3 regions of the Streptomyces sp. NPDC058157 genome follow, and region 2 is predicted to be linked to each of the others. Evidence: riboswitches for the same ligand, from Rfam matches in the RefSeq annotation. Region 2 holds a riboswitch; each other region holds the start of a gene.
What was found. Region 2 has a riboswitch for cobalamin ahead of ACFVXK_RS09395 (ribonucleoside-diphosphate reductase subunit alpha). Riboswitches for the same ligand answer to the same signal wherever they lie in the genome.

Region 1: linked by a shared signal. The riboswitch ahead of ACFVXK_RS14195 (energy-coupling factor ABC transporter permease) and the one ahead of ACFVXK_RS09395 (ribonucleoside-diphosphate reductase subunit alpha) in region 2 are both predicted to bind cobalamin.
Region 3: linked by a shared signal. The riboswitch ahead of cobN (cobaltochelatase subunit CobN) and the one ahead of ACFVXK_RS09395 (ribonucleoside-diphosphate reductase subunit alpha) in region 2 are both predicted to bind cobalamin.

What each region holds. Positions count from the first base shown of each region.
Region 1 covers NZ_JBHVUQ010000045.1:2,005-11,786, reverse strand. Annotated here, with positions in the region: gene ACFVXK_RS14225 (YncE family protein) at 1-61, shown strand, start outside; gene ACFVXK_RS14220 (EF-hand domain-containing protein) at 193-405, shown strand; gene ACFVXK_RS14215 (PadR family transcriptional regulator) at 464-1,015, opposite strand; gene ACFVXK_RS14210 (ATP-binding cassette domain-containing protein) at 1,125-1,946, opposite strand; gene cbiQ (cobalt ECF transporter T component CbiQ) at 1,943-2,692, opposite strand; gene ACFVXK_RS14200 (energy-coupling factor ABC transporter substrate-binding protein) at 2,696-3,064, opposite strand; gene ACFVXK_RS14195 (energy-coupling factor ABC transporter permease) at 3,064-3,759, opposite strand; cobalamin riboswitch at 3,789-3,984, opposite strand; gene ACFVXK_RS14190 (flavodoxin family protein) at 4,108-4,818, shown strand; gene ACFVXK_RS14185 (hypothetical protein) at 4,828-5,343, opposite strand; gene ACFVXK_RS14180 (SsgA family sporulation/cell division regulator) at 5,444-5,851, opposite strand; gene ACFVXK_RS14175 (L-serine ammonia-lyase) at 6,030-7,412, opposite strand; gene glyA (serine hydroxymethyltransferase) at 7,669-8,925, opposite strand; gene gcvH (glycine cleavage system protein GcvH) at 8,943-9,323, opposite strand; gene gcvT (glycine cleavage system aminomethyltransferase GcvT) at 9,418-9,782, opposite strand, start outside.
Region 2 covers NZ_JBHVUQ010000025.1:39,008-48,789, reverse strand. Annotated here, with positions in the region: gene def (peptide deformylase) at 1-344, shown strand, start outside; gene ACFVXK_RS09400 (ribonucleotide-diphosphate reductase subunit beta) at 549-1,565, opposite strand; gene ACFVXK_RS09395 (ribonucleoside-diphosphate reductase subunit alpha) at 1,565-3,955, opposite strand; cobalamin riboswitch at 4,100-4,231, opposite strand; gene ACFVXK_RS09390 (GNAT family N-acetyltransferase) at 4,290-4,787, opposite strand; gene ACFVXK_RS09385 (YbdD/YjiX family protein) at 4,870-5,070, opposite strand; gene ACFVXK_RS09380 (carbon starvation CstA family protein) at 5,067-7,268, opposite strand; gene ACFVXK_RS09375 (GntR family transcriptional regulator) at 7,400-8,164, opposite strand; gene ACFVXK_RS09370 (extracellular solute-binding protein) at 8,456-9,742, shown strand.
Region 3 covers NZ_JBHVUQ010000031.1:16,289-26,070, forward strand. Annotated here, with positions in the region: gene ACFVXK_RS10845 (nitrite reductase) at 1-902, opposite strand, end outside; cobalamin riboswitch at 1,252-1,409, shown strand; gene cobN (cobaltochelatase subunit CobN) at 1,442-5,062, shown strand; gene ACFVXK_RS10855 (hypothetical protein) at 5,091-5,618, shown strand; gene ACFVXK_RS10860 (hypothetical protein) at 5,921-6,268, opposite strand; one part of gene ACFVXK_RS10865 (IS5 family transposase) at 6,740-7,082, shown strand; one part of gene ACFVXK_RS10865 (IS5 family transposase) at 7,082-7,557, shown strand; gene ACFVXK_RS10870 (hypothetical protein) at 8,145-8,582, opposite strand; gene ACFVXK_RS10875 (hypothetical protein) at 8,705-9,040, opposite strand; gene ACFVXK_RS10880 (helix-turn-helix domain-containing protein) at 9,196-9,782, opposite strand, start outside.

The DNA.
Region 1 (9,782 bases), on a different contig from region 2:
CCTGGCCGTCTACCCCCAGCCCGGCCGCTACTCGCTCGGCCACACCGGCATCTTCCGCTAGGGCCGCCCGCCCGCACGGGAACGCGACCGCGTCCCGGGAGCCCGCCCGCGGCTCCCGGGACCCGTGGGCGGGGGCCGCCCCCGGTGCGGCTACCCTGAGCCGGTCAACAAGCACCAGGAAGGGGTGGCCCCATGGCGGACATCGACAAGGCCCGCGAGACGTTCGACCGGTTCGACGAGAACGGCGACGGCGTCATCACGGCCGACGAGTACAGCGCGGCCATGAAGGCGATGGGGGACCACTTCGTCACCCCCGCGATCGCCGACGCGATCATCGCGGCGAAGGACCTCAACGGCGACAAGCTGCTGAGCTTCGACGAGTTCTGGGCCGACCTGAACAAGTAAGGCCCCGCCGAACGGGCGCCGCGCCCGCCTCCGTCCCGCCCGCCGGGGCGGGGGCGCGTCAGGCCCCGCTCGGACCCTTCATGTCCTCGACCTCGGCGAGGGCCTCCTCCAGCCAGCCGAGCCAGAAGCCCTCCAGGGCGATCCCCCCGTGCAGCACGAGCCGGCGCAGCCGGTCCGGGTCGGCGTTCCGCCCCGCCGGGAAGTCCTTCGCCTCGATGGCCTCGTACTCCGCGAGCTGGGCCCGGTGCAGCTCCAGGTGCCGCCGCAGCTCCGCACCCAGCCCCTGCGGCCCCACCACGGCCGCCGCCCGGATCCGCAGCAGCAGCGCGTCCCGCATCGGCTTGGGGTCCTGCCGCTCGTCCACCCACCGGGCCAGCTCCGCGCTGCCGTCGGGCAGCACCTCGTACTCCTTCTTCTGCCCCCGCACGGGCGCCTCGCTGGGCAGCGCCCGGATCAGCCCGGCCTCCTCCAGCCGCCCCAGCTCCCGGTAGATCTGCTGGTGCGTCGCCGACCAGAAGTACCCGATCGACTTGTCGAACCGCCGCGTCAGCTCCAGCCCCGACGAGGGCTTCTCCAACAACGCGGTGAGAATGGCATGAGGCAGCGACATGCCGCCATGTTAGGTGTGGGCAATCGTCCCGCAGGGCGGGACGGGTGGGCACACCGGGACAACCCCGCCCCGCGGCTCCGACCCCGCCCGGCCCCGGCACGGCCTCCGCTCAGCCCAGCGCCCCCAGCTCCTCGGGCGTACGCGGCCCCGGAACCCCGTCCGGCAGCATCCCCTTGGCCCGCAGGAACGCCCCCACCACCGGCGCCCACGCCACCCGCAGCCCGGCGGACGCCAGCAGCTCCGGATCCGACAGCAGCCCGGCGGCGGCCCCCACCCGAACCCCGGAGGGCGTGAGCACAGCCGCGTCGTCCGCCCACCGGACCGCCAGGTCCACATCGTGGGTCGCCATCACCACCGTCGTGCCCGCCGCCCGCAGCCCCGCCAGGACGTCCAGCAGCCGCTCCTGCCCGTCCGGGTCGAGCCCGGCCGTCGGCTCGTCCAGGATCAGCACCCGCGGCGCCATCGCCACCGCGCCCGCGATCGCCGCCCGCTTGCGCTGCCCGTACGACAGCAGGTGCGTCGGCCGGTCGCGCAGCGCGGTGATGTCCAGGGCCGCCAGCGCGGAGTCCACCCGTGCGCGGACCTCCGCCTCCGCCAGCCCCAGGTTCATCGGGCCGAAGGACACGTCCTGCTCCACGGAGGCCGCGAACAGCTGGTCGTCGGGGTCCTGCACCACCAGCTGGACGGTGGTGCGCAGCCGCGTCAGCCCCCGCCGGTCGTACGCCACCTCCGTACCCTCCAGCCGCAGCGCCCCCGACGCGGGCCGCAGGCCCCCGCTCAGCAGCCGCATCAGTGTGGTCTTGCCGCTGCCGTTGCGGCCCAGCAGCACCAGCGCCCGCCCCTCGGCGATCGCGAAGTCCACGCCCGACAGCACGGCCGGCCCGTCCTCGTACGCGTACCCCGCGCCGACCAGCTCCACCAACGGGGTCACAGCCCCAGCTCCTTCAGTACGAGGGTCCCCGCGACCAGGGCGGTCAGGAGGGCGGCGGCGGCCGCCAGGAACCGCCGGGACAGCCGCGCCGGCGGGACCAGCACCCGCAGCGCGCCGTCGTAGCCGCGCCCCGCGAGCCCCTCCTGGAGCCGGGCGGCGCGGTCGAAGGCCCGGACGAACGAGGTCGCCGCGAGCCCGGCCACCGAACGCCAGGCGGCGGCCCGCCCGGCCTGCCCGAGCCGGGCCGCCTGGGCCCGGCGGACCTGCGCGAGGGAGTCCAGCAGCAGGAAGCCGATCCGGTACATGACCAGGGCCACGTCCACCACCGGCGCCGGCACCCCGGCCCGGACCAGCCGGGGCAGCACGTCGGAGACGGGCGTGGTGAAGGCGAACAGCAGCACCCCCAGCGAGGCGGCCGAGGTGCGCAGCAGCAGGTCCAGCGCGTGTCGGGGCCCGTCCGGGGCCGGCGCGAGGAACCCGTCCGGGCCGCCCACCGACACCAGCAGCGGCAGCGCGCCCGTGACGCAGAACCCGAGCGGGACCCGGAAGGCCCGCCACAGCTGCCGCCCGGACACCCCGGCGGGCCCCAGCAGCACCGCCAGGGTCGCGGCGGCCACCAGCGGCCCGCCGGGCCACGGGGGCAGGGACACGGCGGTGACGGTCAGCCCGAACCCGAGCAGGGCCTTCTCCAGCGGATGGCGGCCCCGCCAGCGGCTGGAGTGCGCCGCGACGTCGATGGGCAGCACCGGCTACGGCTCCCGCGCGGGCTCGGCGGGGGCCTGCGGTGCCCCGGCTCCGGCCGCCGCTTCGGCGAGGGCCTGCGCGGCGCCCTGCCGGCGGCCCCGGCGGACCCCGAAGTAGTACGCGAGCACGCCCGCGCCCAGCGCCGCCTGGAGGGCGAACAGCGCGGACTCGATCTCGCCCGACGGGGGCTCGTACAGCGGGGAGAACCAGGGCTCGTAGTCCGGCTTCAGCTCGGTGATGGCCGACTCCGCCTGGGCGTCGGCGCCCGCGAAGGGCTCCTCCTTGCCCTCGCCGAGCCCCAGCGCGAGCGGGAGTACGGCCAGGGCCGCCACCAGGAGCAGCAGCAGGGTGTTGATCTTGCCGTTCCTGCTCATCAGGCCGCCGCCCCCTCGGTCCGCTTCGCCCCGGTCAGCTTGGCGACGCCGAGCCGGACCAGGTCGGACTTGCTGGACTGCATCAGCAGCCGCATCACGAGCACGGTCAGCAGCCCCTCGCTGACGGCGAGCGGGATCTGGGTGAGGGCGAAGATGCCGGCGAACTTCTCCAGGGAGCCCAGGAAGCCGCTGGCCGGGTCCGGGAAGGCGAGGGCCAGCTGGACCGAGGTCACGCAGTAGGTGACCAGGTCGGCGAAGAAGGCGCCGAAGAAGACGGTGACCATCAGCGGAGCGCCGGACCTGCGCAGCAGCCGGTAGACCGCGTACCCGGCCCACGGGCCGGCGATGGCCATGGAGAAGACGTTGGCGCCCAGGGTGGTGAGGCCGCCGTGCGCCAGCAGCAGGGCCTGGAACAGCAGGGTGATCGTGCCGAGCACCGCCATGATGGGCGGCCGGAAGAGGATGGCGCCGAGCCCGGTCCCGGTGGGGTGAGAGCAACTGCCCGTCACCGAGGGGATCTTCAGGGCGGACAGGACGAACGTGAACGCACCGGACGCGCCGAGGAGCAGTGTGCTCTCGGGGTGGGACTTCACCTCGCGGGTCAGGGCGCGGACCCCGTGGACGACGAACGGGGCGGACGCGGCGCCCCAGGCGGCCGCGTGCAGCGGGGGCAGGAACCCCTCGGCTATGTGCATGAGTTGGGAGACCTCTCCAGCACCTCGTGGATGGACGTGAGCGCCCCGGCCGGTCTCCTGGCTGACGGGTACTGCCGCCCTGGCTCCGCCTTCCCGGGTCCGTGCGGTCTCCCGCGCGGTCCCAGTGGCTCCCGCGAGGGGTGGAGCTGGACTTCCCGATCACAGTGGCGAGGGCCGCACCGGTTTTCCACCGGTTTCCCGAACACCAAGGCCAGCTGACCCTAGTCGCCCGCACGGACCGGTATCAACCCGGACCGATCCGGCCGATCGGATGGCTGGATTCCGTTTCGCCCCCCGGACGGGCCCCGAGCGCTGGCGGGGCCGGCGGCCGGCCCGCAGGGTGGGGGCGTGGCCACCTACGACTACTCCGACCTGTCCGCCGTCTACGTCAACTGCACCCTCAAGCGCTCGCCGGAGACCAGCAACACCGAGGGGCTGATCTCGCGGAGCCGCGCCGTCATGGAAGCGGCCGGCGCCCGGACCTCGCTGATCCGCGCCGTCGACCACGACATCGCCACCGGCGTCTGGCCGGACATGACCGACCACGGCTGGGAGAGCGACCAGTGGCCGGTGCTCTACAGCCAGATCATGGACGCCGACATCCTGGTCCTCTGCGGCCCCATCTGGCTCGGCGACAACAGCTCGGTGATGAAGCGGGTCATCGAGCGGCTCTACTCCTGCTCCTCGCTGCTGAACGAGCACGGCCAGTACGCCTACTACGGGCGGGTCGGCGGCGCGCTGATCACCGGCAACGAGGACGGCGTCAAACACTGCGCCATGAACGTCCTCTACAGCCTCCAGCACCTGGGCTACGCCATCCCGCCCCAGGCGGACGCCGGCTGGATCGGCGAGGCCGGGCCCGGCCCCTCGTACCTGGACCCGGGCTCCGGCGGTCCCGAGAACGACTTCACCAACCGCAACACGGCGTTCATGTCCTGGAACCTGATGCACCTCGCGGCGCTCCTCAAGCGCGCCGGGGGCGTCCCCGCCCACGGCAACCAGCGCTCCGAGTGGGACGCCGGCTGCCGTTTCGACTTCCCGAACCCGGAACACCGCTAGGGCGGGTCCTCAGCAGGTGTTCGGGTGGGCGACGTCCACCACGAGCCGCTCGGGCGCGTGCAGGACGGAGGTGGTGTAGGCGGGCTGGGTGTCGAAGGCGGCGCCGAAGGTCACGTACCCCTCGTAGTCGCCGGTCAGGGCGATGCCCTTGAGCTTGCTGAGGTTGATCTGCTGGAGCTTGGGGCCCTGGTAGACGTTGTTGCCCGCGTCGTCGTGGCCGGCGGCCGGGTGCAGGCGGATCTCCAGGAAGTACTTGCCCGGCAGCGGGACCGGCTTGCCGGACCCGTCGTAGACCAGCTGGGAGACGGGAGTGACGGTGAACGGGGGCACGGAGCCCTGGAGGTCGATCACGATCCGGTCGTACGTGCAGTGACCGCCCCAGCGGGCGTTGACGACGAGCGGGGTCGTGGAGCGGACGGCGGCCGGGGCGGCCGCCGAGGCCGGTGCGGCGAGCGCGAGCCCTGCGGTCAGCAGGGCACCCGTGGCCAGGGCCACGATCCGGCGGCGGTGCGGGAGGTGACGCATGGCGTCCCCCGATCCTCTGAGACGGGGAATGACTGTCATCCGGTATGACATTCCCGGGGGCCCCGTGGTTGCACGGGGCGGCCCGCGCGCTCCGGAAGGCTCAGAAGGTCAGCAGGGCGCTCAGCTCGGCGTCCAGGTCGTAGTGGCGGTGCTCCTGCCCGCGCGGGACCAGCTCGGTCATCCGCCGGCACAGCCCGCGCAGGTCCTTGGCCCGCGCGGAGACCACGCAGCCCCGCTCGCCGTTGCTCAGGGCCAGCAGCACGCGGGGCTCGGTGCCGCTCCAGCGCGGCCACACCTGTATGTCGCCCTCCCCGGTGGCGCAGGTCTGCCCGTCGATCAGCAGCTCCCGCGAGAACACCCAGCGGGCGATCCGGACCCCGGCGCCCCGGAACTCCACGGCGACCTCGTAGGGCCGGTCCGTGCGGTAGACGAAGACGCCCTCCAGGGGGACCGGCAGCGGTGCGGCCTCCAGCCGCAGCGGCAGGACACGGTGTTCGGTGATGGCCATGGCGGCTGCCTCTCTTCGCGGGGTAACAGCGCCCCCCGAAGCACGCTAGTGCACGGACCGCCCGCTGCCCGGGGGCCGAAGGTCCCGACCCGGGCGGGCCGTGGGACCCCTCTTCGCCCACGCGCGGAGGGGCCCGGCGCACCCGCGCCGGGCCCCTCGTCACGCTGCGCCGATCAGGTCAGCACTCGATGACGTTGACCGCGAGACCGCCGCGCGCGGTCTCCTTGTACTTGACCTTCATGTCGGCGCCGGTCTCCTTCATGGTCTTGATGACCTTGTCCAGGGAGACCTTGTGGCTGCCGTCGCCGCGCATCGCCATCCGCGCCGCCGTGACGGCCTTGACGGCCGCCATGCCGTTGCGCTCGATGCACGGGATCTGCACCAGACCGCCGACCGGGTCGCAGGTCAGGCCCAGGTTGTGCTCCATGCCGATCTCGGCCGCGTTCTCCACCTGCTCCGGGGAGCCGCCCAGCACCTCGGCCAGGGCGCCCGCCGCCATGGAGCAGGCCGAGCCGACCTCGCCCTGGCAGCCGACCTCGGCGCCCGAGATGGAGGCGTTCTCCTTGAACAGCATGCCGATGGCGCCGGCGGCCAGCAGGAAGCGCACCACGCCGTCCTCGTCCGCGCCCGGGACGAAGTTCACGTAGTAGTGCAGGACGGCCGGCAGGACGCCCGCGGCGCCGTTGGTGGGCGCGGTGACGACCCGGCCGCCGGCCGCGTTCTCCTCGTTCACGGCCATCGCGTAGATCGTCGTCCACTCGCTGCGGTGCAGCAGCGGGTCGCCCTCGGTGCGCAGCTGGCGGGCGGTGGAGGCGGCCCGGCGCTTGACGCGCAGCCCGCCCGGGAGGATGCCCTCGCGGGACATGCCGCGCGAGACGCAGGACTGCATGACCCGCCAGATCTCCAGGAGGCCCTCGCGGATCTCCTCCTCGGTGCGCCAGGCCTTCTCGTTCTCCATCATCAGGGAGGAGATCGACAGGCCGGTCTCGTTCGCGAGGCGCAGCATCTCGTCACCGGAGCGGAAGGGGTACTTCAGCACGGTGTCGTCGAGCTTGATCCGGTCCTCGCCGACCGCGTCCTCGTCCACGACGAAGCCGCCGCCGACCGAGTAGTAGGTCTTCTCCAGCAGCGGGGCGCCGGAGGCGTCGTAGGCGAAGAGGGTCATGCCGTTGGCGTGGTAGGGCAGCGAGCGGCGGCGGTGCAGGATCAGCTGGCTGGGCTCGTCGAAGTCGATCTCGTGGACGCTCCCTATCTCGGTCCCGAGCAGCCGCAGCCTGCGGGTCCGGCGGATGCGCTCCACCTCGTCGTCGGCGGTCTCCACGTCCACCGTGCGCGGGGAGTGGCCCTCCAGACCGAGCAGGACCGCCTTGGGGGTGCCGTGGCCGTGGCCGGTGGCGCCGAGGGAGCCGAACAGCTCCGCGCGGACGGAGGCGGTCTGGGCGAGGACGCCGTCCTTCTTCAGGCGGGACACGAACATGCGCGCCGCGCGCATCGGGCCGACCGTGTGGGAGGAGGAGGGGCCGATACCGATGGAGAAGAGGTCGAAGACGGAGATGGCCACTGGCGGACTCCCTTGTCGGCTCGTGGGGTGGAGAGAGGGCAGGGGTGTGGTGGAGCGGGGTGGTGCGCGGGGGATCTGCGGATTTTGTCCGGCAGACGAGCGTAACGCGTGGAGATGAACGTTTCTGCTCGCGGAAGGGTCCGGCGGACGTGAGTCAGCTCGCGTTCCGGTGCCCGGCGGGGGAGGAGGCCGGGGGAGAAGACAGGAAGGGGCCCGGCCCTGTGCGGAACAAGGCCGGGCCCCTCCTGGCCCGTGACTACAGCGACGGGTAGAGCGGGAACTTCGCGGCGAGCGCGGAGACGCGCGCCTTGAGGTCGTCCGCGTCGTAGCTCGGCTTCAGCGCCTGCGCGATGATCTCGGCGACCTCGGTGAAGGCCTCGGCGTCGAAACCGCGGGTCGCCAGGGCCGGCGTACCGATCCGCAGACCCGAGGTGACCATCGGGGGACGCGGGTCGTTCGGGATGGCGTTGCGGTTGACCGTGATCCCGACCTCGTGGAGGCGGTCCTCGGCCTGCTGGCCGTCCAGCTCCGAGTTGCGCAGGTCGACCAGGACCAGGTGCACGTCGGTGCCGCCGGTGAGGACGTCCACGCCCACGGCCTTGACGTCGTCCTGGACCAGGCGGGCGGCGAGGATCTTCGCGCCCTCCAGGGTCCGCTCCTGGCGCTCCTTGAACTCGGGCGAGGCCGCGACCTTGAAGGAGACGGCCTTGGCCGCGATCACGTGCTCCAGCGGACCGCCCTGCTGGCCGGGGAAGACCGCGGAGTTGATCTTCTTGGCCAGCTCCTGCGTCGACAGGATGACACCGCCGCGCGGACCGCCGAGGGTCTTGTGCGTGGTGGTGGTGACGACGTGGGCGTGCGGCACCGGGTTCGGGTGCAGGCCCGCGGCGACCAGGCCCGCGAAGTGCGCCATGTCGACCATCAGGTACGCGCCGACCTCGTCCGCGATCCGGCGGAAGGCGGCGAAGTCCAGCTGGCGCGGGTAGGCGGACCAGCCGGCGACGATCAGCTGCGGCTTGGACTCCTTGGCGAGGCGCTCGACCTCGGCCATGTCGACCTGGCCGGACTCGTCGACGTGGTACGGGACCACGTTGTAGAGCTTGCCGGAGAAGTTGATCTTCATGCCGTGGGTCAGGTGACCGCCGTGGGCCAGGTTCAGGCCCATGATCGTGTCGCCCGGCTTCAGCAGCGCGAACATCGCGGCGGCGTTGGCCTGCGCACCGGAGTGCGGCTGGACGTTCGCGGCCTCGGCGCCGAACAGCGCCTTGATGCGGTCGATCGCGATCTGCTCGACCACGTCGACGTGCTCGCAGCCGCCGTAGTAGCGGCGGCCGGGGTAGCCCTCGGCGTACTTGTTGGTCAGGACCGAGCCCTGGGCCTCCATGACGGCGACCGGAGCGAAGTTCTCCGACGCGATCATTTCCAGGGTCGACTGCTGGCGTACGAGCTCGGCGTCGACGGCGGCGGCGACGTCGGGGTCGAGCTCGTGGAGGGGGGTGTTCAGAACGGACATCAGGATCCCCTGGGGTGTCAGTTACCGGAGGTGAGGGCGGTGTACTCGTCGAAGGAGAGCGCGTCCTTGGGCTCCTCCGACAGCTTCACCTTGAACAGCCAGCCACCCTCGAACGGGGCGGAGTTCACCAGCGCCGGGTCGTCCACGACATCCTGGTTGAACTCGACGATCTCACCGGAGACGGGGGAGTACAGGTCGCTGACCGACTTGGTCGACTCCAGCTCGCCACAGGTCTCGCCCTCGGTGACCGTCTCGCCGACCTCGGGGAGCTGGGCGTAGACGACGTCACCGAGTGCGTCGGCGGCGAAGGCCGTGATGCCGACCGTCGCGACGCCGTCGACGGCGTCCGACAGCCACTCGTGCTCCTTGGTGTAACGCAGCTGCTGGGGGTTGCTCATGACCTGATTCTCCTGGATGCGGTGCGGTGGATACGAACGGTGGTCTTGCGTGCCGGGGGGTGGCCGCCGGCGAGGGGTCCCGGGGACCCGAGGGTCACTTCTGCCGCTTGTAGAACGGCAGGGCGACGACCTCGTACGGCTCATGCGTACCGCGAATGTCCACGCCGACCCCGGAGGTGCCGGGCGCGGCGTGCTCCGCGTCCACGTACGCCATGGCGATCGGCTTGCCCAGCGTCGGCGACGGGGCGCCCGAGGTGACCTCGCCGATCACCTTGCCGCCCGCGACCACGGAGAACCCGGCGCGCGGGACGCGGCGGCCCTCGGCGATCAGACCGACCAGCTTGCGCGGGGCCTTGGTGGCGGCGCGCTCGGCGGCGGCCTCCAGGGCGGCGCGGCCGACGAAGTCGCCCTCCTTCTCGAACTTCACGACCCGGCCCAGCCCGGCGTCGAAGGGCGTGA
Region 2 (9,782 bases):
ACGACGACGGCGTCCGCCACACCGGTGTCGTGGTCAACCCCAAGCTCGTCGAGCTGCCGGCCGGCGCCCGCGTCCTGGACGACTCCAACGAGGGCTGCCTCTCCGTCCCCACCGCCTACGCCTCCCTGGCCCGCCCCGACTACGCCGAGGTCACCGGCCAGGACGCCCAGGGCAACCCGATCAAGGTCCGCGGCACCGGCTACTTCGCCCGCTGCCTCCAGCACGAGACCGACCACCTGTACGGCTACCTGTACATCGACCGCCTCTCCAAGCGCGACCGCAAGGACGCGCTGCGCCAGATGGCCGAGAACACCCCGCGCTACGAGGTCGTCCCGAACGACTGACCCGGCCCGCGCCCCGCGGACGCACGAAGGCCCCGCTCCGGAATCGCTCCGGAACGGGGCCTTCGCCTGTGGGGGGTGTTCCGCGCGGGTGACGCGGAGCGGCGTACTCGGATCCCACCACCGCCTCGGCCCGACGACCAGACCCGCCCGCCCCGCATGTCAAGTCGGGGGTCGAATACCGGCCGCCGCTGCCGACCGGCCGGACTAGAAGTCCTCGTCCAGGTCCACGGTGCCCTCGACGGCCACCTGGTAGGCCGACGGGCGGCGCTCGAAGAAGTTCGTCAGCTCCTGGACGCCCTGGAGCTCCATGAACGAGAACGGGTTCTGCGAGCCGTACACCGGCGGGAAGCCGAGGCGCACCAGGCGCTGGTCGGCGACGCACTCCAGGTACTCGCGCATCGAGTCGGTGTTCATGCCCGGCAGGCCGTCACCGCACAGGTCGCGGCCGAACTGCAGCTCCGCCTCCACGGCCTCCTTCAGCATGTCGGTGACCTGCTGCTGGAGGGCGTCGTCGAAAAGCTCCGGCTCCTCCTTGCGGACCGTGTCCACGACCTCGAACGCGAAGTTCATGTGCATGGTCTCGTCGCGGAAGACCCAGTTGGTGCCCGTCGCCAGGCCGTGCAGCAGGCCGCGCGAGCGGAACCAGTACACGTACGCGAAGGCGCCGTAGAAGAACAGGCCCTCGATGCACGCGGCGAAGCAGATCAGGTTCAGCAGGAAGCGGCGGCGGTCGGCGGCCGTCTCCAGGCGCTCGATCTTCTCGACCGAGTCCATCCACTTGAAGCAGAACTGCGCCTTCTCGCGGATGGAGGGGATCTCCTCGACCGCGTCGAACGCCGCCGCGCGGTCGTCCGGGTCGGGCAGGTAGGTGTCGAGCAGCGTCAGGTAGAACTGGACGTGCACGGCCTCCTCGAACAGCTGGCGCGACAGGTACAGGCGCGCCTCCGGGGAGTTGATGTGCTTGTACAGCGTCAGGACCAGGTTGTTCGAGACGATCGAGTCGCCCGTCGCGAAGAACGCGACCAGACGGCCGATCATGTGCTGCTCGGCCGGCGTCAGCTTCGCGAGGTCGGCGACGTCGGAGTGGAGGTCGACCTCCTCCACCGTCCAGGTGTTCTTGATCGCGTCCCGGTAGCGCTCGTAGAAGTCCGGGTAGCGCATCGGGCGGAGCGTGAGCTCGAAGCCCGGGTCGAGGAGGTTCTTCTTCTCGGTGGAGCTCATTACTGGCAGGCCTCGCAGGACTCGGGGTTCTCAAGGGAGCAGGCCAGCGCCTCGGCGTCCATGGCCTGCGGCAGCTGGGTGGGGGTGGCGGCGGCCGGGACGGCGGCGCCGGAGGCCGCGCGGGCGATCTTCGTCGCCGGGCGCGAGCGCAGGTAGTACGTGGTCTTCAGGCCCTGCTTCCAGGCGTACGCGTACATCGAGCTGAGCTTGCCGATGGTGGGCGTCTCCAGGAAGAGGTTCAGCGACTGGCTCTGGTCCAGGTACGGCGTACGGGCCGCCGCCATGTCGATCAGGCCGCGCTGCGGGATCTCCCACGCCGTGCGGTACAGCTCGCGAACCTCCTCCGGGATCCAGCCGAAGCCCTGGACCGAGCCGGAGGAGTCGCGCAGCGCCTCGCGGGTCTGCGCGTCCCACACGCCGAGCTTCTTGAGGTCCTCCACCAGGTAGCCGTTGACCTGGAGGAACTCACCGCTCAGGGTCTCGCGCTTGAAGAGGTTGGAGACCTGCGGCTCGATGCACTCGTACACGCCCGCGATGGAGGCGATCGTCGCCGTCGGGGCGATGGCGAGGAGCAGGGAGTTGCGCATGCCGGACTGGGCGACCCGGGCGCGCAGGGCGTCCCAGCGCTCGGGCCAGTGGCGCACGGTGTCGTAGTGGTCCGGGTGCAGGACGCCCTGGGCGGTACGGGTCTCGGCCCAGGCCGGGAGCGGGCCGGAGCGCTCGGCGAGGTCGCAGGAGGCCTCGTACGCGGCGAGCATGATCCGCTCGGCGATCTTCGTGGACAGCGCCTTGGCCGCGGCGGAGTCGAAGGGCAGGCGCAGCTTGAAGAAGACGTCCTGGAGGCCCATCGCGCCCAGGCCCACCGGACGCCACTTGGCGTTGGAGCGGCCGGCCTGCTCGGTCGGGTAGAAGTTGATGTCCACGACGCGGTCGAGGAAGGTCACGGCCGTGCGGACGGTCTCGTCCAGGCGCTCCCAGTCCATGTCCCCGTCGGCGACGAACGCGCCGAGGTTGACGGAGCCGAGGTTGCAGACGGCCGTCTCGCCGTCGTTGGTGACCTCGATGATCTCGGTGCAGAGGTTGGAGGAGTGGACCACCGTGCCCGGGAGCGCGGTCTGGTTCGCCGTCCGGTTGGAGGCGTCCTTGAACGTCATCCAGCCCTGGCCGGTCTGCGCGAGGGTGCGCATCATGCGGCCGTACAGGTCGCGGGCCGGCATGGTCTTCTTGGCGAGCCCGGAGGCCTCGGCCTTGACGTAGGCGGCGTCGAACTCCTCGCCGTACAGGTCGACCAGCTCGGGGACGTCGGCGGGGGAGAACAGCGACCACTCGGCGTCGGCGTTCACGCGGCGCATGAACTCGTCCGGGATCCAGTGGGCGAGGTTCAGGTTGTGCGTGCGGCGCTGGTCCTCGCCGGTGTTGTCGCGGAGCTCCAGGAACTCCTCGATGTCCGCGTGCCAGGTCTCCAGGTAGACGGCGGCGGCGCCCTTGCGGCGGCCGCCCTGGTTCACGGCGGCGACGGAGGCGTCGAGGGTCTTCAGGAACGGGACGATGCCGTTGGAGTGGCCGTTGGTGCCGCGGATCAGGGAGCCGCGGGCGCGGATGCGGGAGTACGAGAGGCCGATGCCGCCGGCGTGCTTGGAGAGGCGGGCGACCTGGTGGTAGCGGTCGTAGATGGAGTCCAGCTCGTCCAGGGGGGAGTCGAGGAGGTAGCAGGAGGACATCTGCGGGTGCCGGGTGCCCGAGTTGAACAGGGTCGGGGAGGACGGCAGGTAGTCGAGGCGGCTCATCAGGCTGTAGAGCGAGGCCACTTCCTCGACGGCGCGGACGCTTTCGTCCTCGGCGAGGCCGCAGGCCACGCGCAGCATGAAGTACTGCGGGGTCTCGATGACCTGGCGGGTGATCGGGTGGCGCAGCAGGTAGCGGCTGTGCAGGGTGCGCAGGCCGAAGAAGCCGAAGCGGTCGTCCGCGCCCTCGGCGAGCGCGTGCTCGACCAGGGCGTTCAGGCGGGCGGCGTGGGCGGCGACGAACTCGGCGGTGCGGTCGGCGATCAGGCCCTCGCGGTGGCCGACGGCGACGGACTCGGCGAAGGAGGTGGCGCCCTGGCCGGCGGCCTCGTCGGCGACGGCGAGCGTCAGCAGGCGGGCGGCGAGCCGGGAGTAGGCCGGGTCCTCGGAGATCAGGCCGGCGGCGGCTTCGGTGGCGAGCCCGCGCAGTTCGGCCTCGTCGGCGGCGGCGCTGCGGCCGCGCAGGGCGGCGGCGGCGATCCGGCCGGGGTCGGTGTCGGGGAGGTCGGCCGTGAGCTCGGTGAGGGTCCGCAGCAGGGCGGCCCCGGGACCTTCTGCTTCGGGGTGGTCGGACTCGGCGCGCGGTGCGGCGGGCGCGATGGTCACGGGGGAGCTCTCCCTCACTCGGCCCGGTCATCGGCGGAGCGGGGCGCGAGCGGGCGCGCGCGGGCAGGGGCCCGTGAGGGCGGCACCGCGCGGCGTCCACCGGCCCAACCGCGAGGCCCGGACGAATCGACACCCCGGTTCGGTCGATCCGGGGGCACTGCCGGCAGGTCTTCGGACTCGCGGATACGCCGCTGGGCGTACGTCTCACCGTTGCGGGACAGTTCCGGATTCCCACCGGATTCCCCTGCGGCGGCAGCAGGCATGAGCATACATGTGGGGGCGACCTGATGCGGTAGCCCCCACATGTTGTGTCGGGTGCATGCGGAGCGTGTCCTCACAGCTCCATTCGGTACGTGAGCAGGGTCAGTGCGGGGATGGGCGACCAGTCCAGTTCCGGCGTACGGGCGAACCCGAGCCGCTCGTAGATCCGCTGGGCCCCGCGCATGGCCGGCTGGGTGGACAGCACCAGTGCCGTGACCCCGTCCAGGGCCCGGGCCCGTTCGGCGCACGCCCGTACGAGGGCCTCCCCGACGCCCTGCCCGCGCGCCTCGGCGGCGACGGCGAGCATCCGGAACTCGGCGTCGTGCGGCCCGGCGATGTCGGCGAGCCGGCTTCCGGGCGCGGCGAAGGTGACCCCGCCGAGGAGCACCCCGTCCCGCACGGCGACGAGCACCTCCCCGTCGGAGGCCCGCCCGGCGACGTCGCGCAGCACGTTCAGGTAGGTGTCGTCGTCGTTGAGGTCGAGCAGCCCGTCCCCGGTGTAGGCCCGCCCGGTGATCTCCCCGAGCCGCGCGTACTCGTCTTCCCGTGCCGTCCTGATCTCGAAGTCCATGCCACCGAGTGTGCGCCACGGGCCCGGTACGCCGAAGGGCCCCGCCGTCTCCGGTCGGAGACGGCGGGGCCCTGCTCCGTGCTCAGCAGCAGCGGAAGCCCTTGCGGGGGTCGGCCTCGCGGGCGTCCGTGCGGGCGTGTTCGAAGGCGCGGCGGGTCATGACCTCGGCCTCGGGGTCGTGGGAGCGGGCGTGGGCGACGTAGCGGTCGTACGCGGCCTCGCCGGAGAACTCCCGCACGAAGTAACGGGCCTTCGCCAGCGCCGACCGGACCGCGCCGCTCATGCGACCGGGTCCTTCACGCGGCCGCCGCCGTTGTCGAGGCCGGCCGCCGCGAGCTGGGCCTTCTCCTCGGCCGTGGCGATCAGCCCCGCCGGGGCGATGATCTTCGACTCGCTCCACGGGACCTCGCTCAGGCGGACCGACCCGGGGTCGGAGACGGCCTTGAAGCAGGTGCGGGCCGCGTCCAGCAGGACGATGACGATCAGCACGGCGAAGAGGGCGGAGAGGACCCCGTCGACCGTGGCGTTGGTGACCACGGTGTGCATCTCGTCCATGTTCTTGGCGGGCGGCAGCACCTTCCCGGCGTCGATGCCGGTCTGGTACTTGTCGCGCTGCGCGAAGAAGCCGATCTTCACGTCGTCGGAGAAGACCTTCTGGTAGCTCGCGGTGAGGGTGACGGCCACGTCCCAGGCCAGCGGGACGCCGGTGACCCAGGCCCACTTGAGGCGGCCGGACTTGACCAGCAGGGTGGTGCACACCGCCAGGGCGACGGCGGCGAGCAGCTGGTTCGCGATGCCGAACAGCGGGAACAGCTGGTTGATGCCGCCCAGCGGGTCCTTGACGCCGACCCACAGGAAGTAGCCCCAGCCGCCGACGACGACCGCGCTGGCCAGCCAGACGCCCGGCTTCCAGCTGACGTCCTTGAAGGACTTGTGCACGTTGCCCAGGGTGTCCTGGAGCATGAACCGGCCGACGCGGGTGCCCGCGTCCACCGTCGTCAGGATGAACAGGGCCTCGAACATGATGGCGAAGTGGTACCAGAACGCCTTCATCCCGGCCCCGCCGAACACGGAGGAGAAGATCTCCGACATCCCGAGCGCGAACGTCGGCGCTCCGCCCGTGCGGGACAGCAGGGTGGTCTCCTCCACGTCCTTGGCGGCCTGCGCGAGGGCGTCGGGGGAGATGGCGAAGCCGAGGTGGCCGACGGCCGCCGACGCGCTCTGGACGGTGGTGCCGATGACCCCGGCGGGGGAGTTGACGCCGAAGAACAGGCCGGGCTCGATGATGCAGGCGGCGATCACGGCCATGACGGCGACGAAGGACTCGGTGAGCATCGCGCCGTAGCCGATGACCCGGACCTGGGTCTCCTTCTGGATCATCTTCGGGGTGGTGCCCGAGGCGACCAGCGAGTGGAAGCCGGACAGGGCCCCGCAGGCGATGGTGATGAAGACGAAGGGGAACATCGACCCGGCGAAGACCGGGCCGTCGCCGCGCGTGGCGAAGTCGGTGACCGAGGGCATCTTCAGCGTCGGCATGGCGATGACCACGCCGATCGCCATCAGGGCGATGGTGCCGACCTTCATGAAGGTCGACAGGTAGTCGCGCGGGGCGAGCAGCAGCCACACCGGCAGGACGGAGGCGATGAAGCCGTACCCGATCATCCAGATGACCAGGGTCTCCTTGTCCAGGGTGAAGAAGTCGGCCCAGGAGGACTCCGCGACCCAGCCGCCCGCCACGATGGCGAGGAGCAGCAGTGCGACGCCGATGACGGAGACCTCGGTGACCCGGCCCGGCCGCAGGTAGCGCAGGTAGACGCCCATGAAGAGGGCGATCGGGATGGTCATGCCGATGGAGAAGACGCCCCAGGGGGAGTGCCCCAGGGCGTTGACGATGACCAGGCCGAGCACCGCCAGCAGGATGATCATGATGGTGAACACGGCGAGCAGGGCGGCGGCCCCGCCGACGGGGCCGATCTCGTCCCGGGCCATCTGGCCGAGCGAGCGGCCGTCGCGCCGGGTGGAGAAGAACAGCGTCACCATGTCCTGGACGGCGCCGGCGAAGATCACGCCCGCGACGATCCAGATCGTGCCCGGCAGGTAGCCCATCTGGGCGGCGAGCACCGGGCCGACGAGCGGACCGGCGCCGGCGACGGCGGCGAAGTGGTGGCCGAAGAGCACGCGCCGGTCGGTGGGGTGGAAGTCGACACCGTTGTCGAGGCGTTCGGCGGGGGTGGCCCGGGTGCCGTCCAGCTTCAGCACGCGGTTCGCGATGAACCGCGCGTAGAAGCGGTAGCCGATGGCGTACGAACCCAGCGCGGCGGCCAGCAGCCAGGCGGCGGAGATCTCCTCACCGCGCGAGAGTGCCAGCACGCCCCAGCCGACGGCGCCGACGAGGGCCACGAGCACCCAGACGGCGATGGACTGCGGGGTGGCTCTCGCCGCCGGTGTCCGCTGCGTCCCTGTTGCTCCCGGTTCCGGCATGATCCTCGTCCCCTCGTTGATCATTTGCGTACAAGCGCACGGAATCTACGGGGGGTTGTCGGTGGACGTAACCCCTCGTCCGCATAGCGGTACGAGCGTCCACCGGCGTTCGAAGGCGCGTCAACCGTTGATCACACAGCGGGTCGCTGGAGACGGGCAACGAACTTATAACGGTCGCCGCGATATACCGATCGCACCCATTCGACCGGTTCGCCTTCGGCGTCCAGCGAGTGGCGCGAGAGCATCAGCATCGGCAGGCCCACGTCCGTGCCGAGCAGTCCGGCCTCGCGCGGGGTGGCGAGGGAGGTCTCGATGGTCTCCTCGGCCTCCGCGAGCCGGACGTCGTACACCTCGGCGAGGGCGGTGTAGAGGGAGGTGTACTTGGCGAGCGAGCGGCGCAGTGCGGGGAAGCGCTTGGCCGACAGGTGCGTGGTCTCGATGGCCATCGGCTCGCCGCTGGCCAGGCGCAGCCGCTCGATGCGCAGCACCCGCCCGCCGGTGGCGATCTTGAGCAGGCCGGCGAGGGTGTCGTCGGCGGTCACGTAGCCGATGTCGAGGAGCTGGGAGGTGGGCTCCAGGCCCTGGGCGCGCATGTCCTCGGTGTAGGAGGACAGTTGCAGCGGCTGGGAGACCTTGGGCTTGGCGACGAAGGTGCCCTTGCCCTGGATGCGCTCCAGCCGCCCCTCGACCACGAGCTCCTGCAGCGCCTGCCGGACGGTGGTCCGGGAGGTGTCGAACTCGGCCGCGAGCGTCCGCTCCGGCGGTACTGGAGTGCCGGGGGGTAGCGTTTCGGTCATGTCGAGCAAGTGCCGCTTGAGTCGGTAGTACTTGGGCACACGTGCCGTTCGAGTGGCTGGTCCGCTCTCCGGCTCCGTGGTCGCCCCTTCGGTGGACATCGCCGCCCGCCTTCCCGACTCCAGTTTCGCTGCCGTCACCGGCTCCTCCGATATGTGCGGTCACATGGTGACACGGGCGGGAGGGCAGGCCTCCTCCCTCCCCCAGGTGTCGGTCCGATAACGGACCGAGCACCCGCTCATTAGACCCTTGACACCCCTAAAGGTCTAGGCCAAGCTCCCGGTACTGGTCTACACCAATATGGATCAGATCCCGGCCCCACGGCAGTACTTCGTATGTATGTCACCGCGGCGGGCGAGGGAAGTGCAGAGAGCATCCCTGAGGAGGGTGGCGTGAAGCGCAAGCTCATCGCGGCGGTGGGAGTCGCCGGCATGGTAATCGGCCTGGCGGCGTGCGGTGACTCGGGCAGCAAGGCGGGCGGCGACGGCAAGGCCTCCGACGCCAAGGAGCTGACGGTCTGGCTGACCGTCGACGCCCAGAAGAACTGGCCCGAGCTGGTGAAGGCCGCCGACGACGCCATCGTCGCGAAGCACCCGGGTCTGACCGTCAAGCACGAGTACTACGGCTGGCCGGACAAGAACGCCAAGCTGGACGCCGTGCTCGCCACGGACAAGGCCCCGGACGTTGTCGAGATGGGCAACTCCGAGATGATCGGCTACATGTCGACCGGTGCCTTCGCCGAGGTCGACCCCTCGAAGTTCGAGAACTCCGCCGCCTGGCTCGACGCCCTCAAGCAGTCCGTCACCTACGAGGGCAAGACCTACGGCGTCCCCTACTACGCCGGTGGCCGCGTCGGCACCTGGCGCAAGGACATCGCCGCCGAGGCCGGCATCACCGCCACCCCGAAGTCCTGGGCCGAGTACACCGCCGCCCTGGACAAGATCCAGGCGGCCAAGGGTGACAAGTTCAGCGCCCTCTACCAGCCGTCCCCCGACTGGTACGCGGCCATGTCCTTCGTCTACGACGCGGGCGGCGCCATCGCCAAGAAGGACGGCGGCAAGTGGAAGGGCGCCCTGTCCTCCCCCGAGTCGCTGAAGGGGCTCAAGCAGTACAAGGAGCTCCTCGACAAGTACATGCACGCCGACAAGACCAAGGACGAGTCGGACCGCCCGGTCGTCTTCGGCCAGGGCAACTCCGCCGCGATCTTCGCGGCCGCGTGGGAGGGCAGCACCGCCGCCACCCCGGAGAACGACAAGGTCGGCGGCCTGACGGACAAGCTGGAGAACTTCGTCCAGCCCGGCCCCAACGGCAAGAACCTCCCGGTCTTCCTCGGCGGCTCCGACCTGGCCATCCCCACCAAGTCCAAGGCCCAGGACGTCGCGGCCGAGTGGATCAACGCCTTCACCGGCGCCCAGGGCCAGAAGGGCCTGATCGCCAAGGGCAACCTGCCGAACAACAAGACGGACCTCGGCCCGCTGAAGGCCGACCCGAAGACCCAGGTCGCCGCCACGGCCGCCGAGTCCTCCTGGTTCGTCCCCACCGCCCCCGGCTGGGGCCAGGTCGAGAAGGCCAAGATCCTCCAGACGATGCTCCGTGACCTCGGTACCGGCGGCAAGTCGGTCGAGGACGCGGCCAAGGCCGCCGACGCCGAGATCGACAAGGTCATCAACACCAAGTGACCTGAAGTCGCAGGGCCCCGCCGGACGGCGGGGCCCTGCC
Region 3 (9,782 bases), on a different contig from region 2:
AAGTACTCGGCGGCCAGCAGCGCAGCGGAGGCCGCATCGCCCCCGCCGACCCCGACGGCGTCGGCAGCACCCCCGAGCCGCACCAGCACCTGCCAGCCGGGGCCAGCACCGCTCACGGGGCCGGCACCGCTCACGGGGCCGGCGCCGTACGCAGGGCCGCCTCCGCGGCCCGGTCGCGGGCCGGCACCGACAGAGGGGCCAGGGCCGTCACCGGCGCCGGGGCGGGCGTCGCCGGGACCGGGGCAGGCGTCGCCGGGGCCGTCACCGCCGGAACCACGGCCGGGGCGAGCGTCGTCGGCGCCGGGGCGGGCGTCGCCCGGGCCGCGGCCGGGGCCGTCCTGGCCCTCGCGGCCTTCTCCGCCCGCGGGACCGGTACCTTCCCGGCCCTCCTCGCCGTCCGCGCCCGCGGCCATCACGGTCACGTCCGGGTCGAGGGCGGCCACGTCCCCGCGTCCGTCGTCGAGGGCGAACAGGAACCGCCCGGACAGGTCCGCGGCCCGCGCACTGGCGCACAGCAGCCGGTCGAGTTCCCGGACCCAGCCGACGACTTGGGCCCCGGCCGCCGGGGTGGCCACGATGTTGCGCACCCGCTCGTGGCCGGGCGCAGGCAGCAGCCCGGCGGCGTCCAGCAGCTCCGCGAGCCCGCCGCCGCACCCGTCGGCGAGGCCGCGCAGCTGGACGTTGCCGCGGGAGGTGAGTTCCAGGTGCCCGTCGCCGAACCGCTCGGCGGCGTCCGCGAGCGCGAGGGCCTGCCGGGTGGTGAGCAGCCCGCCGGGGATCCGGACGCGCGCGAGGTACCCGTCGTCGGCGGCGTGCAGCCGCAGCGCGCCGGGGCAGGCGTCGCCGCGTTCACGTATGACGGGTTCGTCCCGCGATGCGGCGGAAGGTGGCTGGGGCGGCATGGCCGCGAGCATACCCACGATTCCCCACCCCCGACCTGTGTCCGTCGCCACCCCGACCGGGGGCTCCCGCTCCGACGCACCCCGCGCCCCACCAGCGGCACCCCACGGACCACGCCGGCCGATTCCAGCCCCGCCGGCGCTTGAGGCGCGGAGTCTGGGGCGGAGCCCCTGGGCCACCTCCCAGCGGCAGCCGGGGGAGAAACGGCGAAGGGGCGGGGCGGGGAGAGGCTCCGCGCAGCGGCCCCGCCCCCGCACCCGCCCCCCACGTTTGCGGCGCAACCCCAAGGGCAGAGCTCCGGCAGCGGTGCCGCACCCGACCGACCCCACCTCCCGGCCAGGGAAAAGGCCACCTAAGATGACCTTCCGGCGGACCACTCGGCCCGTCACCGCCGAGGACGGCGACATGGGAGGAAGCCCGGTGCGATTCCGGCGCGGTCCCGCCACTGTGAGCCCCGCGGAGCGATCCGCGGGGTGAGTCAGGAACTCCCGCTGTCCTCACTGCCCGGGGCGCGGAAACCCCGAGGAAGGCCTGCCGCCGCATGATCCTGCTGCTGTCGACGTCCGACACCGATCTGCTCAGCGCCCGCGCCGCGAACATCGCCGGCGGCCCCGTGCCGTACCGGTTCGCGAACCCCTCCCGCCTCCCCCTCGACGACCTCCCCGGCCTCCTCGACGGCGCCGAGCTGGTCGTCGTGCGCCTCCTCGGCGGCCTGCGCGCCTGGCAGGACGGCCTCGACGTGCTCCTCGCCGCCGACCAGACCCGCCCCGTGGTGGTCCTGACCGGCGAACAGGCCCCGGACGCCCAGCTGATGGAGGCCTCCACGGTCCCGATCGGCATCGCCGCCGAGGCCCACCGCTACCTCGCGCACGGCGGCCCGGCCAACCTCGACCAGCTGGCCCGGTTCCTCTCCGACACGGTCCTGCTCACCGGCCACGGCTTCGAGCCCCCGGCCGCCTCCCCCACCTGGGGCCCCCTGGAGCGCCCCGCCACGGAGGCGACCGGCCCCCAGGTCGCGGTGCTCTACTACCGCGCCCACCAGATGAGCGGCAACACCGCCTTCGTGCACGCCCTCTGCGACGCCGTCGAGGCCAAGGGCGGCCGCCCGCTCCCCCTCTACGTCTCCTCCCTGCGCACCCCGGAGCCGGAGCTCCTCGACGCCCTGGCCTCCGCCGACGCCATCGTCACCACCGTCCTCGCCGCCGGCGGCACCCGACCCGCCACCGCCTCCGCGGGCGGGGACGACGAGTCCTGGGACGCGGGCGCCCTGGCCGGTCTCGGCGTGCCGATCCTCCAGGCCCTGTGCCTGACGGGCTCCCGCAGCACCTGGGAGGAGAACGACGAGGGCCTCTCCCCCCTCGACGCCGCCACGCAGGTCGCCGTGCCCGAGTTCGACGGCCGCCTCATCACCGTCCCGTTCTCCTTCAAGGAGATCGACGAGGACGGCCTGCCCGCCTACGTCGCCGACGCCGAGCGCGCCGCCCGCGTGGCCGGCATCGCCGTGCGCCACGCCCGCCTGCGCCACATCGAGCGCGCCGACAAGCGCGTCGCCCTCGTCCTCTCCGCGTACCCCACCAAGCACTCCCGCATCGGCAACGCGGTCGGCCTGGACACCCCGGCCAGCGCGGTGGAACTCCTGCGCACCCTCATCGCGGCCGGCTACGACTTCGGCCCCACCGCCGACATCCCGGGCCTGGTCTCGGGTGACGGCGACGAGCTGATCCGCGCCCTGATCGAGGCCGGCGGCCACGACCAGGACTGGCTCACCGAGGAGCAGCTGGCCCGCAACCCGGTCCGCATCCCGGCGGCCGACTACAAGCGCTGGTTCGCCGAGCTCCCCGCGGACCTGCGCGAGAGCGTCGAGGAACACTGGGGCGAGGCCCCCGGCAACATGTTCGTCGACCGCTCCGCCAACCCCGAGGGCGACATCGTCCTCGCCGCCCTGCGCCGCGGGAACCTCCTCATCCTGATCCAGCCGCCGCGCGGCTTCGGCGAGAACCCGATCGCGATCTACCACGACCCGGACCTGCCGCCCTCGCACCACTACCTGGCCGCGTACCGCTGGATCCAGGCGGCGGCGCAGGACGGCGGCTTCGGCGCCGACGCGATGATCCACCTGGGCAAGCACGGCAACCTCGAATGGCTGCCCGGCAAGAACGCCGGCCTGTCCGCCTCCTGCGCACCCGACGCCGCGCTCGGCGACCTCCCCCTCGTCTACCCCTTCCTGGTCAACGACCCGGGCGAGGGCACCCAGGCCAAGCGCCGGGTGCACGCCACCCTGGTCGACCACCTGGTCCCGCCGATGGCCCGCGCCGAGTCGTACGGCGACATCGCCCGCCTGGAGCAGCACCTGGACGAGTACGCCCAGATCAGCTCCATGGACCCGTCGAAGCTCCCCGCCATCCGCGCCCAGATCTGGACCCTGATCCAGGCGGCGAAGCTCGACCACGACCTCGGCCTGGAGGAGCGCCCCGACGACGACGGCTTCGACGACTTCCTGCTCCACGTCGACGGCTGGCTGTGCGAGGTCAAGGACGCCCAGATCCGCGACGGCCTGCACGTCCTGGGCGGCGCCCCGACCGGCGAGGCCCGGGTCAACCTGGTCCTCTCCATCCTCCGCGCCCGCCAGATCTGGGGCGGCACCTCCGCCCTCCCGGGCCTGCGCGAGGCCCTCGGCCTGGACGAGTCGGCCGCCACCCGCACCGCGGCGGACACGATCGAGGAGACGGCCCGCACCCTGGTCCAGGCGATGGAGGACGCGAACTGGTCCCCCGACGCGGTCGCCCCCGTCGCGGCGGGCCACCCGGCAGCCGTCCGCGACATCCTCACCTTCGCGGCGAACGAGGTCGTGCCCCGTCTGGCCGGCACAACGGACGAGATCGCGCACGTGGTCCGTGCCCTGGACGGCGGCTTCGTCCCGGCCGGCCCGTCGGGCTCGCCCCTCCGCGGCCTGGTCAACGTCCTCCCGACGGGCCGCAACTTCTACTCGGTCGACCCGAAGGCCGTCCCCTCCCGCCTCGCCTGGGAGACCGGTCAGGCCCTGGCCGACTCCCTGCTGGCCCGCTACCGCGCGGACCACGAGGACGAATGGCCCGCCTCGGTCGGCCTGTCCCTCTGGGGCACCAGTGCCATGCGCACGGCCGGCGACGACGTGGCCGAAGCCCTGGCCCTCCTCGGCGTCCGCCCGGTCTGGGACGAGGCCTCGCGCCGCGTCACGGGCATCGAGGCGATTCCCCTGTCGGAACTGAACCGCCCCCGCATCGACGTGACCCTCCGCATCTCGGGCTTCTTCCGCGACGCGTTCCCGCACGTCATCGGCCTCCTCGACGACGCGGTCCGCCTGGCGGCCTCCCTGGACGAACCGGCGGAATCGAACTTCATCCGAGCCCACGCCCAGGCCGACCTCGCCACCCACGGCGACGAACGCAAGGCCACCACCCGCATCTTCGGCTCCCGCCCGGGCACCTACGGCGCGGGCATCCTCCAGCTGATCGACTCCCGCGACTGGCGCACCGACGCCGACCTCGCGGAGGTCTACACGGTCTGGGGCGGCTACGCGTACGGCCGCGGCCTCGAAGGACGGCCCGCCCGTACCGAGATGGAGACGGCGTACAAGCGGATCACCGTCGCCGCGAAGAACACCGACACCCGCGAACACGACATCGCCGACTCGGACGACTACTTCCAGTACCACGGCGGCATGGTGGCCACGGTCCGCGCCCTGCGCGGCACGGCCCCCGAGGCCTACATCGGCGACTCCACCCGCCCGGAGACGGTCAAGACCCGCACCCTCGTCGAGGAGACGAGCCGCGTCTTCCGCGCCCGCGTCGTCAACCCCAAGTGGATCGAGGCGATGCGCCGCCACGGCTACAAGGGCGCCTTCGAACTCGCGGCGACGGTCGACTACCTCTTCGGCTACGACGCCACGACAGGCGTGGTCGCCGACTGGATGTACGACAAACTGACGGAAACCTACGTCCTGGACCCGACGAACCGCGCCTTCCTGGAGGAGGCCAACCCCTGGGCCCTCCACGGCATCGCGGAACGCCTCCTGGAGGCCGAATCCCGCGGCATGTGGGAGAAGCCGAACCCCCAGATCCTCGAATCCCTCCGCCAGGTCTACCTGGACACGGAGGGCAACCTGGAAGGCGAATCCGACTAAGCCCCTTATCCCCTCCAAACTGTCTGGCATGTGCCACTACTGCGGCTGCCGCCAGATCCTCCTCATCAAGGAGTTCATCTCCGAGCACGAAACGGTGAGAACGCGGCGGGCGACCTCGGATAAGGCCGGCACCCTCCTCACCGCCGGCCAGGCCGTCCTCCTCGCCCACTGGAAGGGCGAGGAGGACGGCCTGTTCGCCGTCATGTCCCACGACCCCGAGTACGCCCCCTGCATCGAGGCCCTCGTCTCGGAACACCGCGACCTGGCGGCCTTCCGCACCATGGCGGACCTCTCCTCTCTGAACAGTTCATCCTCCGATTCTGGTTCCGGCACGGCACGTGGCACCCTCGGCACCGCCCTCGACGGCCCGACCAGTCCCGAGGCGGCCAGGATCGACGGTTGGCATCCGCCAGCCCTGCGCTGCTCTCGTCCGTTGACGTTGCCGTCAACTACTGCCGTCGCCCCACGAAGGGGCCCCGCCAGGAGTCACCTGGCGGGGCTTGGCTATCCCAACGAATTGAGGCCCCGTCCGGAGGGGACGGGTCCTCAAGCCTGACTTGAGCTACACCTGATCCAGCTCCGCGAGCGAAGTGGAGATCAGGTCACTCAGTTCGGCCAAGCCGTCGGAAGTGCTCGCCGCTTCGAGTGCAAACTTGGCCGCCAGCCTCGCATCCGGATCATTCAATCCGCAAACTTCAGCGATGAAGAGAATGGAGGGCCTCCGCTAATTCGACTCGTTCGCGAAAAACGCGAGGAATTCGGGGTCACACCCGAAACGTTGCGAGCGATCGACCCTCGCAAGACGAATCCCGCGAGGGTCCCGCGATTCAGCGCTCTAGGCTTACCACCCCTACCGCCTCAGTCGTTCTTGCGGTCGAGGAGCTCTCGAAGGCGCCTAACTTCAGCGACGAGACGTGGGATGTCCTGACGGGCATGAGCAATGAAGTTTGCGTTCTCATCCCACAGCCCGTCAGGCACATCCGCATATTGCGGATCCTGGACAAGAGCCAGGGCAACGTTCTGCCCACTCTGGAATCCTGGATGCGAATCAACAGACTCAACGTCAGGAACCGTACTGACCGCCACGAGGGTCATGAACTCTCTGTCGTCGAGCTGCCGAACGAACCAAGGCCCCGGAGTGGCGGAGTCTGCTCGCTCCTCGATTCGCCTGAGTTCGACCTCCCCAAGCTGCTCAAACTCTCCCATCTCCACCTTCGTACCCACCTCCACCGAAGAAGCTCGATCGGGATCTTTCCTCTCTGCCTGCGAACGCCGCGCCGCCCCCTCTAGGAGGTAAATCTCTCCACCGACAGCCCCAGGCGCGGGGCATTCTTCAGTATCTGCTTGTCTGTTGTCAGGAGAGTGAGTCCTTCTTGAACTGCAGACTGAAGCACCCTGCGGCCATTTAGCGCGATCGATGGCTTGAAATTATAGGCCCACATCGCTTCCAGCCCGCTCTAAATAGCATCGACGCCGGCCCGTGAAGCCTCGATGCCCATCCGGCCTCCTCTAGCTGAAAGCCAAGACCCGATTTCATTCGCGGTATACCTTGCGAGCAGCTCCGAGTGAGCTGTCGGCGAGAGAACGGGGCTCCTACCTGCAAGTGCCGTTTCTACCTCTGCCGCCCTCGTTCCACTAAGACTGTGTCCTATGTGGTGGGGCGTCGTTGAGCTTCGCATGGGGCGGGGTACGTGGAGTTGGATTGTTCCGGACGGGTTGTGGGAGATCGTGGAGCCGCTGATCCCGCCGTCGCGGGTGCGGCCGCAGGGAGGCGGGACACCGGACACGCCTGATGAGACGCTGTTCGCCGCGATCATCTACGTGCTGGTCAGCGGCTGTGCCTGGCGGATGCTGCCGCCGTGTTTCGGGATCTCGAAGTCGACGGCCCACCGCCGGTTCCTGATCTGGTCACGGGCAGGTGTGTGGGGCCGGCTGCACGAGGAGATCCTCCATCGCCTCGACGACGCAGGCCTCCTCGACCTGTCCCGCGCGGTCCTCGACTCCGCCCACGTGAGCGCCAAAAAGGGGGCGAACTCACAGGTCCGAGCCCCGTGGACCGGGGCAAGCCCGGCTCGAAAATGCACGTCCTGTCGGACGCGGCCGGACTGCCCCTCCTCGTCGGCGTCTTGGCTGCCAACACCCACGACAGCCAGGCCCTGAAACCCATGGTGCTCGGCAACCAAACGAGACACGACCCCCACCGCGGCCGGCACTTCAAACCCCGAAAGCTCCACGCCGACAAGGCCTATGACATCCCTGACCTGCGGAAATGGATCCGTGGCAAACGGATCGGTGTCCGCATCGCCCGCAAGGGCATCGAGTCGAGCGAACGACTGGGGCGTCGGCGGTGGGTGATCGAGCGGACCATGTCCTGGCTGACCGGCTACCGCCGGCTCAACCACCGCTACGAGCGCCACCCCCGCAACTACCTGGCCTTCCTCGGCCTCGCCGCCGCCCTCTGCTGCTACAAACGACTCATCCGCCCCACCACATAGGACACGGTCTGAGTGAGTACGAGACAATATTTGTGTCAACGGCCACTTCACCGCAGTTATGCACGAGGACGGGAGTGGCGCCCGCCAGCACATAGTACGTGTGCTGGCGCCCCCCTGGCGGGGCGGCGAGGTGCGGGTCCGCCGTCCATCGTCAAAAAACCCAGCGGCCCCACCAGAAAGAGATCCGGTGGGGCCGCTGGGTTTTTTATGTGGAACCAGTGACGGGGTCATCCCCCGGGGAGCCGACCCTGACGCATCCGATCACTTTGAGCGGATGCGGATCAAGGTAGAGCTGAAAGTAGTATCCCGATCGCTCACGGTCGTCCACGTAGCACACAAGAAGGCCCCGCTCTCCCATTTCGGCAAGACTCGCAAGGCATTCCGTGGCCCCGACGACCGACCTGCCGCGCCGTTGCGTGGCTGTCACCCTGCGACTCAGGGTGCCCCGAAGTATCGGCGCCAGAACGGGGTCGAGCCAGACATTGAAATGCGCTCCAGAAAGCAGTGCATTTTTGGCCTGAATACTGACCTCGGATCCGGACTCCCACGCAGCGAGCAGTTCACTCGCGGATACCCCGTTCATCTCATCACCGCCTGACGGTTGACCAGGTCTTCCCGAGGTCGAAGCTGATCTCGTCGGCCAAGATTTCACCGACAATGAGATGCTCGTCTTCACCCCAGTTTTCATATGGCGTGTCGTGGATCTGAATATTCCTCGACGGCCCGATGGCGGGATCGATACCTGCCACCTTGATGCGTAGCATCACACCCCTGCCAACCCACTTCTCGCCCAGAGTTTGGGCAGACTCCGCGGCGGTTTCGGGGTCATCCGTCCACGACGTGAAGATGCTGTCTGTCAGGTTTCCACCCGAGTGCTGTTCTATGGTTTTATTGCCTCCGACGGGAACCGAACGGCCTTCAGCAGCGGCATCATAGCGGTTGTGCCCCTCAGCGAGACCACGGTAAAGATATCCATCGCTGATATCACAGTTGTGGACGAGGAGCGACGTGGCACCTGCGAGCACATAGTACGTGTGCTGGCAGCCCCTCCCTCATCTGTCTTTATGCAGGTGGGGAGGGGTTCTGTGGTCCGCCGGAGTCCGTGGTTGTGCGCCGGTGTACGTGCTTGTTGCCGTCGCTACTGCCGTCAGGAGTCGGGGGTCTCGGGAGGGTCGGGGATGCGGTCGCCGCGTGACTCGGCGACCCGGAGTGCGTCGGCCAGGGCTTCGGTCAGCCGGCAGGCGAGCCACCGGTATTCGATGGCCGACAGCTCCTTGGCTCCGGGCGCCACGACCTGCCGGGCGTACCCGAGGAGTTCCTCGCCCATGTCGAGCTGCACCTCTTCGATGCTGTCCGCGAGTGAGGAGAGGTAGCCCCTGCCATCGGTGCTGAGGTAGCAGGGGTTCCCGTCCTGAGTAGTCCATGGCAGTAACCGGGGACCGGTCACACCTGCTGCCGCGTCGTGGAGATCTCTGCGGCGCATGTGGTCCGCGTCGGTCCTGGATGTGCTCACCGTGCACCCCCACCTGGGTCGCCGAATGGAATACGGCGACCGTAGGGCCCTACTGTCCGTCACTCCATCCATGAGGCGTGCCAGTTGGCGACGGAGGGTGCTGGAAGTATCGCGTTGCGTGGCATCTATCCGACGACGGCCAGGTAGGAGGCCATGTCGCGCATCTCGGTGGTGAGGGTACGCTTGCGCTTCTTCAGGATCTCCTGCATGGTCTCGGCGGCCATCCGCTGATGCCTCAGCCACTCCGGGGATGCACGACGGACTCCGGTCAGCTCGTCCATCGCCGCAGACAAGTCGTTGGTCCGAGCGTGGGCACGGGCCACGTCCAGGCGGTGGCGATTCCAGTTCTCGCCGCTCGGCCGCCCGGCACTCTTCCAAGCCTTGGGTGACATGGCGTCCTCACTGGACTTGCGGACAACGGCACGGGCGTCTCCCACGACCATGGCGTCTTCCACGCCCTTCATGCCGACGGTGAGCGGCCCGAAGGTCGTCCAGTGCCGGAAGAACGAGCCGGTGTACTCCCGTCCCACGGCGGATGCCGCCGTGCTGGCGACCCTGTGGTAGTGGCGGGCTTCCTGGGGCCGGTTGTTGCGGCCTGCGGCGGCTGCGGCGCGCAGCGCCAGCCATCCCCATGCCGCGCATTCGTCCGGCGTTGCGCGGGACAGTCTCGGTTCGATCAGATCGGCGGTCTGGGACGCGAACTGTTCGGCCT